DNA from 2 places in the Ideonella flava genome. Region 2 is predicted to be linked to the other one. Evidence: predicted binding sites of a transcription regulator. Region 2 holds the regulator's gene; the other holds the start of a gene.

Region 1 (8,391 bases), on a different contig from region 2:
GAGATCGCTCACCTCGGCCACGCTGAGGTAGCGGCCGGCCTGGCCGGGCTTGCCCATCACCTGGAGCAGGATCGGCCATTCGCCATCCATCAGCTTCCTGTCGATCAGGCGCCGGCGTCCGGCCGCGCGTTCGAAGTTGGCGTTCATCATCCGCTCGAGATCGTCGCGATCCAGTCCCCGCTCTGTCCGGCCGCCGGCATCGAGCTTGTCGCCGGCGAACTCGTCGAGGCGATCCAGCTGGGCCTGATCGATCTTCGCCTGCTGATCGAGGATGCCCGAGCCTGCGCCTTTCTTGTCCAGGGGACCGCCTCGGAGCTCATCGAGCCGCAGGCCGCCCAGGCCGTTGCGGGCCAGTTGCAAGGGACCGAGGCCGTTGGCGATCAGCGCGATGGCCCGGATCGCGCTTGCAGGCAAGTCCGGCTCGCCCTCGCCCGCCCTCGCGACGCCCACGATGGTCTTCGTCACCTCCGCGATGGAAGCCTGGTGGTCCGGCAACAGGCCTTGGGCGACCAGGGCCCTGAGGAACGGGCACGGGTTGTTCGCAGAGACCTCGCTGGGCGCCTGGGGTGTTTTCGGCATTCGGCCTCCGCCTGTGTGAATGACCGGCATCGTAGCCAGCTTCGTCCGCTACCTGGAATGGGGCTCGCGCCTGGCCGTCCTTCATTCTTCGCCCGGTGCCCAGGTGGATCCCGATGCGCCCATGCCGCGCCGGGGCTGGGGAGAAGTGAAGGGGCCGTTTCGCGGCGGCCGACGCCTGCCGTTGCCGTGCCTCGAATGAAAGCGGGCCATCGAATCGATGGCCCGCCGGGGTGATCAGTGCTCGATGATCAGCGCTTGGTCGTGCGCTTGCGGTCAGGCAGCGCGGCATCCGTCGGCCAGCCGCACGTCGGGATCAGGATCGTGCGGAATGCGGCCTTCTCGGGCGCTGCCTGGGGTTTGGCTTCGGGTGGGCGCCCGGTCTTGCGGGGAGCGGCGCGCTTGGTGGCGATGGGGGCGGAGGCAGCGGGAGTGTTCAAGTCGTTATGTCGCAAGCGTAGAAGGGGCGGGATTTTAAGGGTATGCCCCGACACGGCTGTACAGCGGGCTCTCGGGTGCCCGCACGGGGCGCTGATCCTCAGGCCGGCAGGTGCTCTGGAGGCAGGCCGTTGGCCGCCCGCTCGAACATCCGCACCAGCAGCGCCTCGTAGTCGCGAACGTAGGCATCGCTGTCGAACAAGGGCAGCGACATCCGCTGCGACTCAAGGTGCTCCTTCAGCCCCGAAAGCGTCGCCGGCTCGTTGGCGAGAGCCGCGGCGATCGCGACATAGCTGGCTTCGTCCGGTGCGGCGAGGTCGGGCAGCCCGCAGGCCGAGACCAGGCTCGCCGCCACGCGCGAGGCGAAGGTGGCGCCAGGCACGGTGAGCACCGGCACGCCGGCCCACAGCGCTTCGCTGGCGGTGGTGTGGGCGTTGCAGGGCCAGGTGTCGAGGAAGAGATCCGCCGCGCGCAGCCGCGCGATGTGGTGCGCCAGGTTCTGCTTCGGCGCCCAGAAGACCCGCTCCGGGCCGATGCCGCGGGCCTGCAGCTCGCGCGTCAGGTTGGCCTGGGCGTGCGGGTTCCAGGCCAGCATCCACAGCACGGCCTTGGGGGCCTGCTTCAGGATCCGAGCCCACAGGTCCAGCATGTGGGGCGAGAACTTGTACACCTGGTTGAAGCAGCACAGGACGACCGCGTCCTCGGGCAGGCCGAGCTTGGCGCGCGGGGGCGCCGGTGGCAGGGCGCGATGGCGGTCATTGGGCTGGTAGCTGTGCGGCAGCTGGGCGATGCGTTCGCTGTAGTGGGCCGCATGGGCCAGCGGCGTGACGACCGGGTCGCCGATCATGTAGTCGATGAAGTCGGCGCCGGTGGTGGCCGGGTAGCCGAGGTAGGCGGCCTGCACCCGCGCCGGCCGGTAGGCCAGCAGCTCGAAGCGGCTGCCCCGGGTGTGGCCCTTCAGGTCGATCGCGATGTCGATGTCGTCGGCGCGAATGCGGCGCGCGACTTCGGCGTTCGACCAGTGGTTCACGTCGACGAAATGCTCGCAGGCCGCCCGCACCCGCTGGCCGATGGCGCTGCCGTCGTCCGGGCTGTGCGAGTAGAGGAAGACCTCGAAGCGGCTGCTGTCGCGCCGCTCCAGCAGCTCGGTCATCAGCACCGAGGTGGCGTGCTGGTGGAAGTCGCAGGACAGGTAGCCGATGCGGATCGGGCCGGGCTTGCGCCTGGGCGGCGCGGGCAGCGGCTTGATGCCCGAGGTGAGTCCCTTGACCCGCAGGCTGCCGATGCGGCGCTGCTGCGCCGGCGTGGCGTCCACCGCCAGCAGGGCGAAGGGCGACAGCAGCTGGCCGGTGGAGTCGTCGGTGGCATCCAGCGCCGCGAGCAGCTGCGAAGTGTCCTGGTCGACCAGCGACCAGTCGCAGGTCTGCCGGCCCTCGAAGACCAGCAGCGAAAGCGCCAGCGCGCGGATCTGCCCGTCATCCAGCGAGACGGCGGTGCGGAAGCACTCGGTCGCCTCCCTGGTCATGGCCAGGTCCTTGAAGGTCAGGCCGAGGCGGTAGTGGACGATGGCGGCGTCGATCTTCAGCGACAGCGCCTGGAAGAACACGCCCACCGCGTCCTGCAGCCGCTTGCACTGGAACAGCGCGTTGCCATGGGCGTTGTGGAAGTCGAAGTCGCGCGGTGCCTCCGGCGGATAGGCATCGAACACGGCCGCGGCCTCTTCGAAGCGGTTCTCCTGCCCCAGGTACTCCACCAGCACCCGGCAGGCCAGCGGGCTGGCCGGATCGAGCCTCACGGCCTCGCGCGCCGCCTCGATGGCCGGGCCGCTGTGGCCGGCGCGGGCGTGGGCCCGGGCCAGGTTCAGGCGCATCAGCGCGTCCTGCGGGGCCAGGCGCGTGGCGCGCTCGAACTCGGCCACGGCGGCCGTCCATTGGCTGGCCTGCAGGGCCTTGAGGCCGGCCTGGCGGTGTTGTTCGGCGCGGTGGCGGTCGTTCTTCATGTCAGGTAAGTGCGGGAGCCAGCAGAGGGCGGTAGGGCTCGGCCAGCGCGGGTTGCCCGAGCTGCTCGTAGAGCATCACCAAGTTGGCGGCGGCGAGGTGGCTGCCGCGGCCGGCGACGGCGCCTTCGAGCTCCGGCCGCTCGCCCAGTGCCAGGCAGCGCTGCCAGGCGCTTTCGATCAGCGGCAGCAGCTCGCCGGCGCGCTGCGGCTCGTCGGCCGCCCAGTCCAGCAGCAGGTCGCCGAGGGCAAAGAAGAAGTCGGGCGATTCGCCCCAGCGGGACAGCTCGAGCTCGGCGCGCTGCAGGCCCTCGGCATGTCGGCCGCAACGCTTGAGCGCATGCAGGCGCCGCACGGCAAGGTCGTGGCACCAGGTGGTGACCCGGCCGTTCAACAGGGCTTCGGCATGGGCGAAGCACGCGAGCGCCTCGGCATAGCGCTCGTAGACGTCGTGGTCCTTGCCGAGCTGGTAATGCAGATAGGCCTCGTGCGGCGCGGCCTGCACCGCGGCCTCGAGCAGGGCACGGTTGCGCCCGGCCTTGGCGGCGCGCTGGGGGCCGAGGTAGCCGTCGTGCCCGAAGCGGACCTGCATCCGCTGAACGGGCAGCGTGTGCTGCGGTTGCTCATGCACCCGTCCCTCATACCGCACCGTGCCCGGCAGCACGCGGCTGATCCAGCTGCTGGTGTGCGTGGCGTGCGGCGAAGCATCGTCATCGCTGTCCACCCGCACGCTGCCCACGAAAGACGGTGACTGGCGGCGCAGGGCCGCGATGGCCTCGCCGCCGTCGGCCAGCCACTCGTCGGCATCGGCGATCACGTGCCAGTCTGCACCGGCGATCTCCAGCGCGGCGTTGCGGGCCGCTGCGAAATCGTCGATCCATGAAAAGTGACACACCCGTGCGCCTGCGCGCCTCGCGCGCGAGACGGTGTCGTCGCCTGAACCGGTGTCGAGCACCACGCACTCGTCGACGAAGGGGGCAAAGCTCGCCAGGGCACGCTCGATTCGCGGCGCCTCGTCGCGGGCGATCATCACCAGCGCCACGCGGTAGGCGGCGGGCGGGGCTATGGGGGGGGCGATGGCGGACATCGCACGAACTTTAGGGTTGGGTCCGGCCGGTGAAGCGCCGATAAGACGGGGGCGCCACGCCCAAAACGTGTGCTGCCGCGGCCGCGTCGGGGCGACGCCGCCGCCCCGGCCGGATACACGCCAAAACCGATCCAACGAACAGCGCCGAAAAAAAGGCTCAAGTCAGGCGATCGAGGATCCGAAAACCAGTCTACGGCCCCACCCACTTTCGATCGGGGGCGCAACCGCAGGACCCGGGTGGGTCTGTCTTACACCCCGTGAAGGAGCTTCCAGATGGCATCCGTTATCAACACCAACGTCGCGTCGCTGACAGCCCAGCGCAACCTGACGAACTCGCAGTCGGCCCTGTCCACCTCGATGCAGCGCCTGTCCTCGGGCCTGCGCATCAACTCGGCCAAGGACGACGCGGCCGGCCTGGCGATCGCCGAGCGCATGAACGCCCAGGTGCGTGGCATGAACGTCGCGATCCGCAACGCCAACGACGGCATCTCGATGTCGCAGACGGCCGAAGGCGCGCTGAGCAAGGTCGGCGATGCCCTGCAACGCATGCGTGAACTGGCCGTCCAGTCCCGCAACGCGACGAACTCCAGCTCCGACAAGGATTCGCTGAACAAGGAATTCTCCCAGCTGCAGAGCGAAATCAGCCGCGTGCTGGGCGGCACCAGCTTCAACGGCAAGAAGATCCTGGGCGCGGACGCCACCGCGATGACCTTCCAGATCGGCGCCAACACGACGACCGACGACGAAGTCTCGATCACGACCGAGAACATGACCGTCAACACCGACATCACCGCGGTGACGGGCAGCACGACGGTGATCGACGCCTCGGCCACCTCGGGCGACATCGCGACCGTGATCGACAACATCGACACCGCGATCGACACGATCAACGACCAGCGCGCCACCTTCGGTGCCAGCCAGGGCCGCTTCGACGCGATCATCTCGAACCTGCAGTCCTCGGTGGAGGCGCAGAGTGCGGCCCGCAGCCGGATCATGGACACCGACTTCGCCGCGGAAACCGCCAACCTGAGCCGGGCGCAGATCCTGCAGCAGGCGGGCACGGCGATGGTCGCCCAGGCCAACCAGCTGCCGCAGAACGTCCTGTCTCTTCTTCGATGACGGCGGGGCGGCCGCCGAAGATGTAGCCGCCTGACTTCACTGCGTTCCAAGACCTGCTGGCACCTTCCGGGGTGCCGCAGGCATGAGGCAAGAAGAAAGTTCTCAAGGTTTCCCTACGCAGTTCCGATACACCAGCCACCAGGGGACGCATCACGCGGAACCTGCGGTCCGGTGAGACGACCGAGGGCCAGGCGGTACCCGCATTCCAGGGACGCCCGACCGGAGGAGCCCCGGCATTTGCGTGCAACGTGACGCCGGTGCTTTAACCGGAACTAAACGGCAACCTTGAAGGAGTTTCGACATGCCCCAGACCATCAACACCAACATCTCTTCGCTCAACGCCCAGCGCAACCTGAACTCGTCCCAGGCCTCGCTGGCGGTGTCGATGCAGCGCCTGTCCTCGGGCCTGCGCATCAACTCGGCCAAGGACGACGCGGCCGGCCTGGCCATCGCCGAGCGCATGAATGCCCAGGTGCGTGGCATGAACGTCGCGGTGCGCAACGCCAACGACGGCATCTCGATGTCGCAGACGGCCGAAGGCGCCCTGAGCAAGGTCGGCGACGCCCTGCAGCGCATGCGTGAGCTGGCGGTGCAGGCGCGCAACGCCACCAACTCCAGCTCCGACAAGGACTCGCTGAACAAGGAGTTCTCCGAGCTGCAGAGCGAAATCAGCCGCGTGCTGGGCGGCACGAGCTTCAACGGCAAGAAGATCCTGGGCTCGGACGCCACGGCGATGACCTTCCAGATCGGCGCCAACACGACGAGCGACGACACGATCACCATGACCACCGAGGACATGACGGCCAACACCGACATCACCGCGGTGACGGTCTCGACCGCGGTCATCGACGCCTCGGCCACCTCGGGCGACATCGCCACCGTGATCGACAACATCGACACCGCGATCGACACCATCAACGACCAGCGGGCGACCTTCGGTGCCACGCAGGGCCGCTTCGACGCGATCATCGCCAACCTGCAGCAGTCGGTGGAGGCGCAGAGTGCCGCGCGCAGCCGGATCATGGACACCGACTTCGCGGCGGAGACGGCCAACATGAGCCGGGCGCAGATCCTGCAGCAAGCGGGCACGGCGATGGTCGCCCAGGCCAACCAGCTGCCGCAGGGCGTGCTGAGCCTGCTGCGCTGACGCCGGTTCCGCCTGCCTCGAAAGCCCCCGGTCGCCCGCCGGGGGCTTTTTCATTGATGAGGCGGAAATTGGGGGTTTGACCGGGTTCATTTCGGCGCTTTGGCGAAGGCCCGGGCTCTTCAGAATTCGTCCAACGCTTCCACAGACCTGGGGGCGTTGCCCGACAGGTTACTGAAGAGGTGCCCCCATGCCGCAGACCATCAACACCAACATCGCGTCGCTCAATGCCCAGCGCAACCTGAACGCTTCGCAGAGCTCGCTGACCACCGCGATGCAGCGTCTGTCGTCCGGCATGCGGGTCAACTCCGCCAAGGACGATGCGGCCGGCCTGGCGATCGCCGAGCGCATGAACGCCCAGGTACGCGGCATGAACGTCGCGATCCGCAACGCCAACGACGGCATCTCGCTGGCCCAGACGGCCGAAGGCGCGCTGTCCAAGGTGGGCGATGCCCTGCAGCGGATGCGCGAACTGGCCATCCAGGCCCGCAACTGGACCAACTCCAGCTCGGACAAGGATTCGCTGAACAAGGAATTCTCCGAACTGCAAAGTGAAATCACCCGCGTGCTGGGCGGCACCACCTTCAACGGCAAGGCCATCCTGGGCGCGGATGCGACGACGATGGACTTCCAGATCGGCGCGAACACCTCGACCGACGACCTGATCAGCATCGCCACCAGCAACATGACCACCGCCACCGACATCGCGGCGGTGACCGTGAGCACGGCGGTGATCGACGCCAGCGCCTCGGTTGGTGCGATCGGCACGATCATCGACGGCATCGATCTCGCGCTGGACCTGGTGAACAACACCCGCGCCACTTTCGGCGCCACCCAGAGCCGCTTCGACGCCATCATCTCCAACCTGCAGCAGTCGGTGGAGAACCAGTCCGCCGCCCGCAGCCGGATCATGGACGCCGACTTCGCCGCGGAGACCGCCGCCATGAGCCGCGGTCAGATCCTGCAGCAGGCCGGCACGGCGATGGTCGCCCAGGCCAACCAGCTGCCGCAGCAGGTGCTGCGATTGCTCCAGGGCTAGTCATGGGACACCCGGCGCCGGGGGACCGGCGCCACCCTCCGCGAGGGTGCGCGGCCGCCGGGGAGCGGCCCGGCGCCGGCCGCGAGGAATGTCAGTTTTGATGCGCGCCGCAGGCGCCCGAGGGATGCACCGATAGCGCCCCGGGATCTTGCGGCGCGTTTTCATTGGCCTGGAAGAAGAACCGGCCTCAAGTTTCCGCCGCCGCCTGCCGAAAAGGCGGATAGCGAAGAAAGGACTCCTGCGTGACGACCATCAGCTCTCTCGGTGTCGGCAGCGGCATCGACGCCGAATCGATCATCTCCGCCCTGATGTCGGCCGAGAGCAGGCCGCTGAACCTGCTCAAGACCGAGGCCGGCGACATCTCGTCCAAGATCTCGATCTGGGGCAACGTCTCGAGCTACGTCTCGACCTTGCAGGACGCCGTGCGCACGCTCTCCTCGGTCAGCATCTGGAACGGCATGAAGGCCTCGTCGTCGAACGACAGCGCGGTCGGCGTGGCCTCCGACAGCGCCGCCACCCCGGGTTCGCACACGGTCAACGTCACTGCGCTGGCCGCCGGGCAGAACCTGGCCAGCGCGGCCTTCTCGGGCAGCGACGCCACCCTGAGCGCCGGCAGCCTCACGATCCAGCTGGGCACGTGGTCCGGCTCGAGCTTCACGGCGAAGTCGGGCTCCAACCCCGTGAGCGTCACCGTGGACGCCGACGACACGCTGGCCGACATCCGGGACAAGATCAACAGCGCCGGCGCCGGCGTGAGCGCCTCCATCGTGACCGACGCCGGCGGCGCACGGCTGGTGATGCGCTCGGATGACACCGGAGCCGAGAACGGCTTCATGGTGACCGCCACCGAAGACAGCGACGACGGCAACGCGGCCACCGGCCTGTCCGCGCTCGGCTACACCACCAATGACGGCAGCTCGCCGATGACTGCGCCGCAGGCCGCCCGCAACGCGGCGCTCACGGTCGACGGCATCCCGATCAGCTCCGCCAGC
Region 2 (8,391 bases):
CTGCAGACCTTCAGCGGCGGGCCGACGGTCGAGGTGGCCCATGCCCCGGTCGATGCCTTGTCGGGCGCGTTCGGCTTCGCGCTGCCGATCGACCCGCCGCAGCGCACCGCCTACGTCGCATCGCCGAGCTCGATCACCTTCACCGGCGACCCGACGGCGGCGGGCCTCTACGCCATCGAGGCGGCCTTGGCCGGGGCGGTGAAGACGCAGGACGTGGACGTGACGGCGTCGGTGCCGCCGCTGAGCTTCACCTTCCCTTGACGCGGGGCGCGACAGGCGCTGGCAGCTTCGCCAGCGCCTCGTCGCTCACACGTCGCGGACGTGTGCCGGACCGGTTCAGCGCAGCAAGTCCAGCGTGCGTTGCGGGAACTGCCCGATGCGCGGGAACACCGTGGCGAGATCGCTGTCGGGAACGCCCATCCAGGTGGCCAGCGTGGCGCCGAGCTGGTCCACCGAGATGGCCGGCAGCATGCGGCCCTGGCCGACCTCGTCGCTCGCGCCCAGCTCGCACCGCGGCACGGCGCCGACCCACTGGCGCGGCTTGACGGCGCCGCCCATCACCAGGTGGTGGCCGGCCCAGCCGTGGTCGGTGCCATCGCCATTGGCGGTCAGCGCGCGGCCGAAGTCAGAAGCGGTGAAGCTCAGCACCGCGTCGCCCAGGCCGGCGTCGTTCATCGCGGCCTGGAAGGCGGCCAGGGCATCGCCCAGCTCCTGCAGCAGGGGCGCGTGGCCGAGCGCCATGCCGCTGTGCAGGTCGAAGCCAGGCATGCTGACGAAGAAGGTCTGCCGCTTCATGCCGAGCCGGTCGCGCGCCGCGACCAGGCGCGCGACCATGTCGAGCTGCAGCCCCAGTGGCGTGGCCGGCAGGCCGAAGCTGCCGATGCCGGCCAGGGCGGAGTCGAGTTGGGTGGCGCCGGTTTCGGCGACCTGGGTGCGGCGGGCGAGCTCGCGGCGCATGAGCTGGGGGCTGCCGCGGGTCAGCGAATTCAGGATGGCGCCGGCCGAGCCCGGGGCGCCCGGCACCGGGGCCACGTGGATCGGCCCGGTCGAGGCGAGCATGAACTCGTTGACGGACGAGCCGGTGGAGAAGACGGCGCTGCCGTCGAGCGACATGGCGGTGAACAGCGAACCCTGCTGGCCGGCGTCGTTGGCCAGCAGGTCGCCGATGCGACCGCCCCAGCCGGACTGGGCGCCCTCGGCCAGCAGCGACTGCCATTCGCTGAACTGGTCGTTGTGCGACATCAGCTTGGGCGGCAGGTGGCGCTGGGCGAAGAAATCCTCGCGGGTGGTGGGCTGCAGCAGCGTGCCCACCCGCATCGCGAGGGCCAGCTGGCCGTTGGTGAACAAGGGGTGCAGCGCCTGCAAGGCCGGGTGGAAGGCGAAGGCCTGCCCATCGGGGAAGGCGAGCGCCGGATCCAGCAACCAAGGCGCCAGGGCGTCGCGGGTCAGGGCGAGGTTGCCGCGGGCCTGCGCGTAGCGAGCGTGCGTGGGCTCGTCGAAGCTGACGATGCTGTTGTGGCTGTCGTTGCCGCCGTAGAGGAAGACGCAGACCAGCGCGCGGTAATCCGGTGGCAGCGTGGCCGCCGAGGCGGCGCCTATCGAGGCCAGGCTCAGGCCCAGCGGTGCGGCGGCGCCGAGGGCGGCAAATTGGCTGGCGTGACGAAGGAAGGCGCGGCGGGAGAGAGTGCTCATGCGGTGGCTCCTCACCAGGCCTGGACGACGAAGGCGGCCGAAGAGGCCACCAGCTGCAGCGCCACCTGGATCCTCAGTTTCGGATTCAGGGGCGACACCCCGGACACGAGTTGCGTGAAGGCTTCCTCGTCCGCCATCGACAGTGAAGCCCCGGTGAGGATGAGGCTCACCCGCTGCACCAGGGCGCGCGGTGCCAGGCCGCGCAGATGGCCGAGCTCGATGAGCAGGTAGTCGTCAGCCACGCGGACGAACTCGTTGATCTTGTTGATCGACGCCGCGATGATCGGCCCGTTGAGCAGCTGGAATTCCGGCGCCACGTAGCCCTGCGCGCCCAGCTCGGACTGCGGCGCGGCATAGCCGGGGCGGAAGAAGTTGAACACCGTCGGCGATTTCAGGGGCGCCTGGCCGACGCCGGTGGAAGCGCCGCTCAGGTTGGCGATCGGGAAGACGATGGTGCCGGGGTCGCCGGCTTCCATCGCCCGGGCCACAGCGACCAGGCGCAGCATGGGCTCGCGCACCTTGCCGCGGATGTCGGGCAAGTCGCCGCCACCGACGTCGCCGGCACGGGCTTCCGGATCGAGCAGGACGGCGCGCAGCACTGCGCGCAGGTCACCTCGCACGCCCTGGCCGTTGTTGGCGAAGGCGGCCGACACGCGGCCCACGTAGCCCGCGCTCGGGTTGCTGGTGACCAGGCGCTGGATCAGCTGGCGGCCGATGAAGGGCCCGACGTTCTCATGCGCGAAGACGATGTCCAACGCCTTCTTCAGGCAGGTCTCTGCCTTGGTGCCGGCGGCGATCACCTTGCCGAGAAAGCGGATTTCCTCCGGCGAATGGTTGGCCGCCACCGGAACCATGGGCTTGGACCACTCGGCCATGTCTGGCTCGCCGTTCACCGGCTTGGGCACGCGCCAGCCGGTGAACACACGCGCCAGGTTGAACACGTCGTCCTGGGTGTAGGTTTCCTGCGGCTTGCCCTTCTTCAGCTTCAGGCTGCCGTCGGCGTTGAGCTTGTACAGGCCGATGGAGAACAGCTGCATCAGCTCGCGGGCGAAGTTCTCGTCGGGGACCCTCGTCTCCTTCCCGTCGGGCCCGTATTCGGCCTTCAGGTTGTCGCGGTACGAGAGGTACACGCCCATCGCGGAGCTGCGCGCGATGCCGTCCAGCAGCTCGCGGAAGTTGCCGAACGCGCGGTCGTTCAGCATGTCGACGTAGGCGGCGGCGGTGACCTGGTTCTGCCCTATGCCGATGATGCCGACGCGGGTGGTGATGACGAAGATCTCGAGCAGCGCGGCAACCACGCGCTGGCGCAGCGCATCCGGCCCGGTCATGAACGCGCGCCAGGCCTCGTTCATCATGAACTCGGAGTTCTCCGGGCCGAAGGTGTGGACGATGCCGACATAGCTCCAGCCGCCGAGAGCGTCGCGCTGTTCGAAGATGCGGTCGACGTGGCGCGGGCCTCGCGGCGCGGCGAACTGGCTCTCGATCCACGCGGCCAGGCCCTGTGTGCGCACGGCAGCCAGGCTGGAGACGGTGGGCCCGTGGCTGGCCTGGATCAGGAAGCGCGCCGCCCCCTGGGCGTCGACCTGCCCCTGGCCGTCGGGGGCGAATGCCGCGGCGAGTTCTTCGGGCGTGTAGGGCGTGTAGTCGGCAGGGGCGGCGAGGTCGCGACGGCGCTCAGCCTGACTTTTCGGTTCAGCGGCTTGTTCGTCGGCCTGGCCGCCGCCGCAGGCCGCCAGCATGGCCGCGGCTGACACCCCGGCGATGGATGGCGCCATGGCGCTCTCGCACCTGGCCTCGGCCTCGGCCGCAACGTCGTTCGACATGAAAGCTCCCGTCCCCTCTGACACGCCAGTGTGAGGCGGCGCCGGGCATGAAGGAATCCCACGCTCCCAGGCTCTGAACTTTTGTGCAGGCGCCAACCCTGACGGGCGTGAGATTCAGCTCGACTGCGTGGTGTCCGGCAGCGGCTGCGCCAGCCCGGCGACCAGCAGGCGAAGCAGTTCGGCGCCCATCTCGCTGGCGGCCGTGGCGTGTTCGTCGGCGTCCAGTCCGAACAGGTCTATGGCCTGGCGCTCGAGCACCAGCGTCACGTAGCCGTGCATCAGCGACCAGGCGAGCAGGATGCGCTGCCCCAGCTCGGAGGCCGGCAACCGGCGTTCGGCCATCACGGCGGCGATGGCCTCGCGCAGGCCGTCGCCCAGGCGCTTGCCCGCGCGGCGAAGCACGGCGTCCGTCGGATCGAGCCGGTCGCGGCGGAACATCAGCTGGAACAGGGCGCGATTGGCCAGGGCGAAGTCGATGTAGGCCTGGCCGCCGGCGCGCAGCCTGGCCGTGGCGTCGTCGGCGGGCGCCAGCGAGACGTAGCCGTCGATGGTGTCGGCCAGCCTCTCCAGCCCGGCGGCAGCGCAGGCGGTGAGCAGGCCGCGCGCATCGCCGAAGTGATGGGCCGGGGCGGCGTGCGAGACGCCGGCGCGGCGGGCGCATTCACGCAGGGTAAAGGCCTCCAGGCCCTGCTCGCGGATGAGCGCCTCGGCGGCGTCGACCAGCGCCTCGCGCAAGGCGCCGTGGTGGTAGCTATCCGTGGAGGAGGGAAGTCGCCGCGAGGACATGAGGGGATTCTAACTTGACACTGTCAAATTTGGGTCATAGCATTCGCCCATCGCAATCTTGACGGTGGAAAGATATGAACTCCCTGATGCTCGATGCGGTGCTGGCCTCGGTCCACCACCTGTTCGTCTTCTCGCTGGTGGCGGTGCTGTTCGCGGAGCTGGTGCTGGCCAGCGGCCCGCCCGATGCGGCCCGCCTGCGCCAGCTGGCCAGGCTCGACAGCGCCTATGGCCTGCTCTCGATGGGCATCATCGCCGCCGGCTTCCTGCGCGCCACCTACGGCGCCAAGGGGTGGAGCTTCTACGCCCACAACCCGGTCTTCTGGACCAAGATCGGCGCCTTCGTCGTGGTGGGCCTGCTCTCGGCCGTGCCCACGGTGCGCCTCCTGCGCTGGCGCAAGGCCGGCATCGTCCCCGACGCGGCGGCCATGCGCTCCACGCGGCAGTGGATGCTCGCCGAGGTCGCGCTCGTGGCGGCCATCCCGGTGATCGCCGTGCTGATGGCGCGCGGGGTTGGCTACTGAGCCAGCCTGCAACGAGGCCTATCGCTGCCGGCTCCCGCGCACCAGCGTGGACATCGAGGAGGCCACCGCCGACCAATCGTCGGGGGTCAGAATCTTGAAGGCGGCCGCGCGAAGCGAGGTGTCTTCCCTGGCCACGTGGGCCCGCAGCAGCTTGCGGTGCTGCGCCAGTCGCTCGGCACATGCTTCCGCCGCGTCGGCGCGTCCTTCGGCGAGGGCGTCCAGCAGGGCAAGGGCCTCGGCGAGCAGTCGATCGCATTCGGCTTGCTCATGCTCGTGGGCTTCGACGAGTTCGTTGGCGCCTGGCTCGGCAGACCTGGATTTCAGCGCGCCGATCAAGGCCGCGCCCTTGGGGCGGTGGGTCTCGTCGTCGAAGGCGCGCAGATCCTCGAGCAGGCGCTTGAGCGCCCGCAACTCCGCGCCGGGCTTGTGCCAGGCATCGGTCGCCGTCGCCCTTTGGATGGAGCCGAGGAATTCGCGGATCCGCGCGTGTTCCGCCATGAGGATGCGCCAGGCCGATTCGGATGCGAGCACGATGCCCCTTCGCCCAAGGTCGACTACGGATGCCCGATTGTGCGCGCCCACCCTGCCGAGTGCCGCGCGGTGCCACGCGGTGCCACGGGTGACACCGGGCAAGCGGGGAGCCTGTCACCACGGCGTCCCGATGGGGCTGGAGGCTTCGCTGCCCGGTCCGGAGCCGGTCTTCTTCTTCGCGCCGGACCGGCTGCGCAGCGCTCGAAGGATTGGGGTCGCGAGGGCATCGAGCCGCGGGTCAACGCGCAATGGGCCGGCTTCGTGCAAGGCGCTCGCGAGTGGCTCACCGTGCGGCACGCGACGGGCGCGGCCGCTGTGCAGGCCGCCTACGCCGAGGCACTGGCCGGGCGCATATCGCCGGACACCGGGCTGGTGTTCTCGCTGCGCGAGCCGCGCTGAGCGGCCGGACCAGCGCGCCGCTTCACCAGCCCGACGGGCCCGCGCCGCGGCGTGAGGCGGGCAGGATCGGCCGGCCCAGGGGCCAGTCGGTGCGGTCGCGAGCTTCTGCGGTCTCGCCGCCCGTCCGCATCGGCGGCCGATGCGGCTGGGCCAACGGCAGGCCGAGGGGTTCGCGCTGGCGGGTCGGGTGGAGCGAAAGGCGGATCACGGGCTTCCTCGGACAGACGGACCTGGGACGTGGCGATTGCAGCGCAGTGTTCGTCAGAAACGCATCAGGATTGAGTCGGCGACGTCAAGATGTCACGGCCTGATACTGCTTGCGTGCCCGATGCGGCTCGTCGCGCCCGACCGCCCATGAAAAACGCCTCCCGAGGGAGGCGTCATCCGTTCAGCGGCGAGCCCGGCTCACCACTCGCGCAGCTTCACGCGCAGCCGCGCGATCGACTGGCTGTGCAGCTGGCACACGCGCGACTCGGTCACGCCCAGCACGGCCGCGATCTCCTTCAGGTTCATGTCGTGCTCGTAGTACATGCTCATCACGTACTGCTCGCGCTCGGGCAGCTTCTTGATGGCCTCGACCAGCGCCTGGCGCATGCGGTGGTCCTGCAGTTGCGACAGCGGGTTGACGTCCTCGTTGGCGACGTGGCGGTCGAGGAACTCGTCGCCACCTTCGTCGCCCGACATGTCCTCCAGGTAGACGAGCTGGGTGCCGCGCACCTTGGTCAGGGTGTCCTGGTATTCGGTCAGGCTGACGCCCATCTCCCTGGCGATCTCGCTTTCCTGCGGGGCGCGGCCGAACTGCTGCTCGAGCTTGTGCACGGCGGCCTCGATCTCGCGCTGCTGGCGGCGGTTGCCGCGGCTCATCCAGTCGCTGCCGCGCAACTCGTCCAGCATGGCGCCGCGGATGCGCTGGGTGGCGAAGGTCTCGAACTGCACGCCCTGCTCGGTGTCGAAGCGGCCGAAGGCGTCGTGCAGCCCGATCATGCCGACCTGGATCAGGTCGTCGATCTCGACGTTGGCAGGCAACTTGGCGATCATCTGGTGGGCCAGGCGGCGCACGAGAGGGCTGTACTGCTTGAGCATCGCATTGGCGTCGAGGCGGCCGGTGGCGGTGTACATAGCGGTCTCCGGGGAATCAGTAGGCGTGTTGGTCGTGGGCCACGCCCAGGGGGGCGAGGCCGAAGCCGGTGTCGGGCGCTTCGGGGTCCAGCAACTGGTTGGCGGCCAGGCGCGCGAGCGCGGGCGTGGCGGGCGAGTCGGCGGGGTCGCGCTTGTCGAGCCAGACGGCCTCGCGCACCACGGCCCCGAGGAAGCTGTCGGCGCAGCTCGCCAGCCGCTCGGCGATGCGCTGCGCGGCCTTGGGCGCGCCGGCCATGCCGGTCAGCAGGTCGAAGGTCATCAGGTTCGATCGCTGCGCGAGCAGCTTCATCGAGGTGTAGGCATCGGTGAGGCTCGCCGGGTCGAGCGAGGTGACGAGCACCGGCCGCACCTCGCGCCGGCCGAGCAGGCGGACCAGGTCGCGCGGGTTGGCGTGCAGCAGGATCACGTCGGCCTGGGGCGCGGCGGTCTCGACCGCGCTCAGCCAGGCCTCGCACGAGCCGCGCGTGTTGACGTGGCGAAGCGGCAGGCCACGGGCGGCCAGGTAGCTCATGCGTTCACCCAGCGATTCGATGGCGGCGGTCAGGTCGATCTCGGCCATCGCGTTGGCGCGCGGCGCACTGTCCGCCGCATCGACGACCAGGGTGTGGGCGCCCAGCTCGTGCAGGGCACCGGCCAGGCGCTCCAGCAGGATGGGCGTGCAATCGACGTGGGCGTTGAAGGCGACAGGCACCAGGCGCTGGCGGCGGCCGGAGGCGAAGAGCCTGCGCAGGCCCTCGGCCTGGTCCATCGGGCCGTGGCCGGTGGAGGACCATTCGTCGACGCTGGGAATCTGGACAGGCATGGCGAAGAGCTCGTTCAGATGTGCAGCGACGAGGCGCTGGAGCGGCCGCCGCGCGGCGCGGTGGCGAAGACCAGCTGGACGTCGTCGGCTTCGAGCTTCCAGGTCGGGTTGCTGCTGGCGCGGAGCGCGCGCTGCACCATGGCCTGGGCCGACAGGCGGTGCCAGTCTTCGGGCACGCGCTGGCCGTTGGCCACGCCGAGCACCTTGAGCTTGTGGCGGATCAGCGCGTCGAGCGCCGGGGCCAGCTTGACGGCCTCGTCGATCTTGCTGAGCACCACGCCCTTGCACTGGGCGGCGCGCCAGCTGGTGATGACCTCGTCGATGGTCTCGCCCTGGGCCGAGGCATCGACGACGAGGATGCGCTGGATGGAGCGGTGCGAGAGCATGTCCAGCAGCTCGCGGCAGCGGCTGTCGCGCTGGGCCATGCCGGCGGTGTCGATGAGCACCATCTTCTTGCCGGCCAGCAGCTCGAGCAGGTCCTCCAGCGAGGCGCGGTCGTGGGCGGTGTGCACCGGCACGCCGAGGATGCGGCCGTAGGCGCGCAGCTGCTCGTGGGCGCCGACGCGGTAGGCATCCAGCGTGATCAGGCCGAGGTTGGCGGCGCCGTACTGGGTGGCGAAGGCGGCGGCCAGCTTGGCGGTGCTGGTGGTCTTGCCGACACCAGTCGAGCCGATCAGCGCGAAGACGCCGCCTTGCT

What was found. Region 2 encodes FliA, which starts transcription of late flagellar genes. Its sites were predicted from a motif close to CTAAAGTTTNNNNNNNNNNNGCCGNTA; they were not measured.
Region 1: fliD (flagellar filament capping protein FliD) is a predicted target of FliA. The motif match lies at 7,587-7,613, and genes of this name have one in related genera.

The regions. Positions count from the first base shown of each region.
Region 1 is NZ_JBPZHD010000012.1:130,215-138,605, reverse strand. Features, by position in the region: gene ACS5PM_RS25035 (hypothetical protein) at 1-579, opposite strand, end outside; gene ACS5PM_RS25030 (hypothetical protein) at 828-1,016, opposite strand; gene ACS5PM_RS25025 (O-linked N-acetylglucosamine transferase, SPINDLY family protein) at 1,115-3,013, opposite strand; gene ACS5PM_RS25020 (glycosyltransferase family 2 protein) at 3,015-4,097, opposite strand; gene ACS5PM_RS25015 (flagellin domain-containing protein) at 4,371-5,216, shown strand; gene ACS5PM_RS25010 (flagellin N-terminal helical domain-containing protein) at 5,518-6,363, shown strand; gene ACS5PM_RS25005 (flagellin domain-containing protein) at 6,551-7,399, shown strand; gene fliD (flagellar filament capping protein FliD) at 7,642-8,391, shown strand, end outside.
Region 2 is NZ_JBPZHD010000002.1:73,117-81,507, forward strand. Features, by position in the region: gene ACS5PM_RS04175 (DUF4382 domain-containing protein) at 1-261, shown strand, start outside; gene ACS5PM_RS04180 (DUF1501 domain-containing protein) at 337-1,692, opposite strand; gene ACS5PM_RS04185 (DUF1800 domain-containing protein) at 1,704-3,515, opposite strand; gene ACS5PM_RS04190 (TetR/AcrR family transcriptional regulator) at 3,630-4,301, opposite strand; gene ACS5PM_RS04195 (DUF2214 family protein) at 4,376-4,822, shown strand; gene ACS5PM_RS04200 (hemerythrin domain-containing protein) at 4,841-5,455, opposite strand; gene ACS5PM_RS04205 (hypothetical protein) at 5,615-5,752, shown strand; gene ACS5PM_RS04210 (RNA polymerase sigma factor FliA) at 6,158-6,871, opposite strand; gene ACS5PM_RS04215 (MinD/ParA family ATP-binding protein) at 6,888-7,694, opposite strand; gene flhF (flagellar biosynthesis GTPase FlhF) at 7,709-8,391, opposite strand, start outside.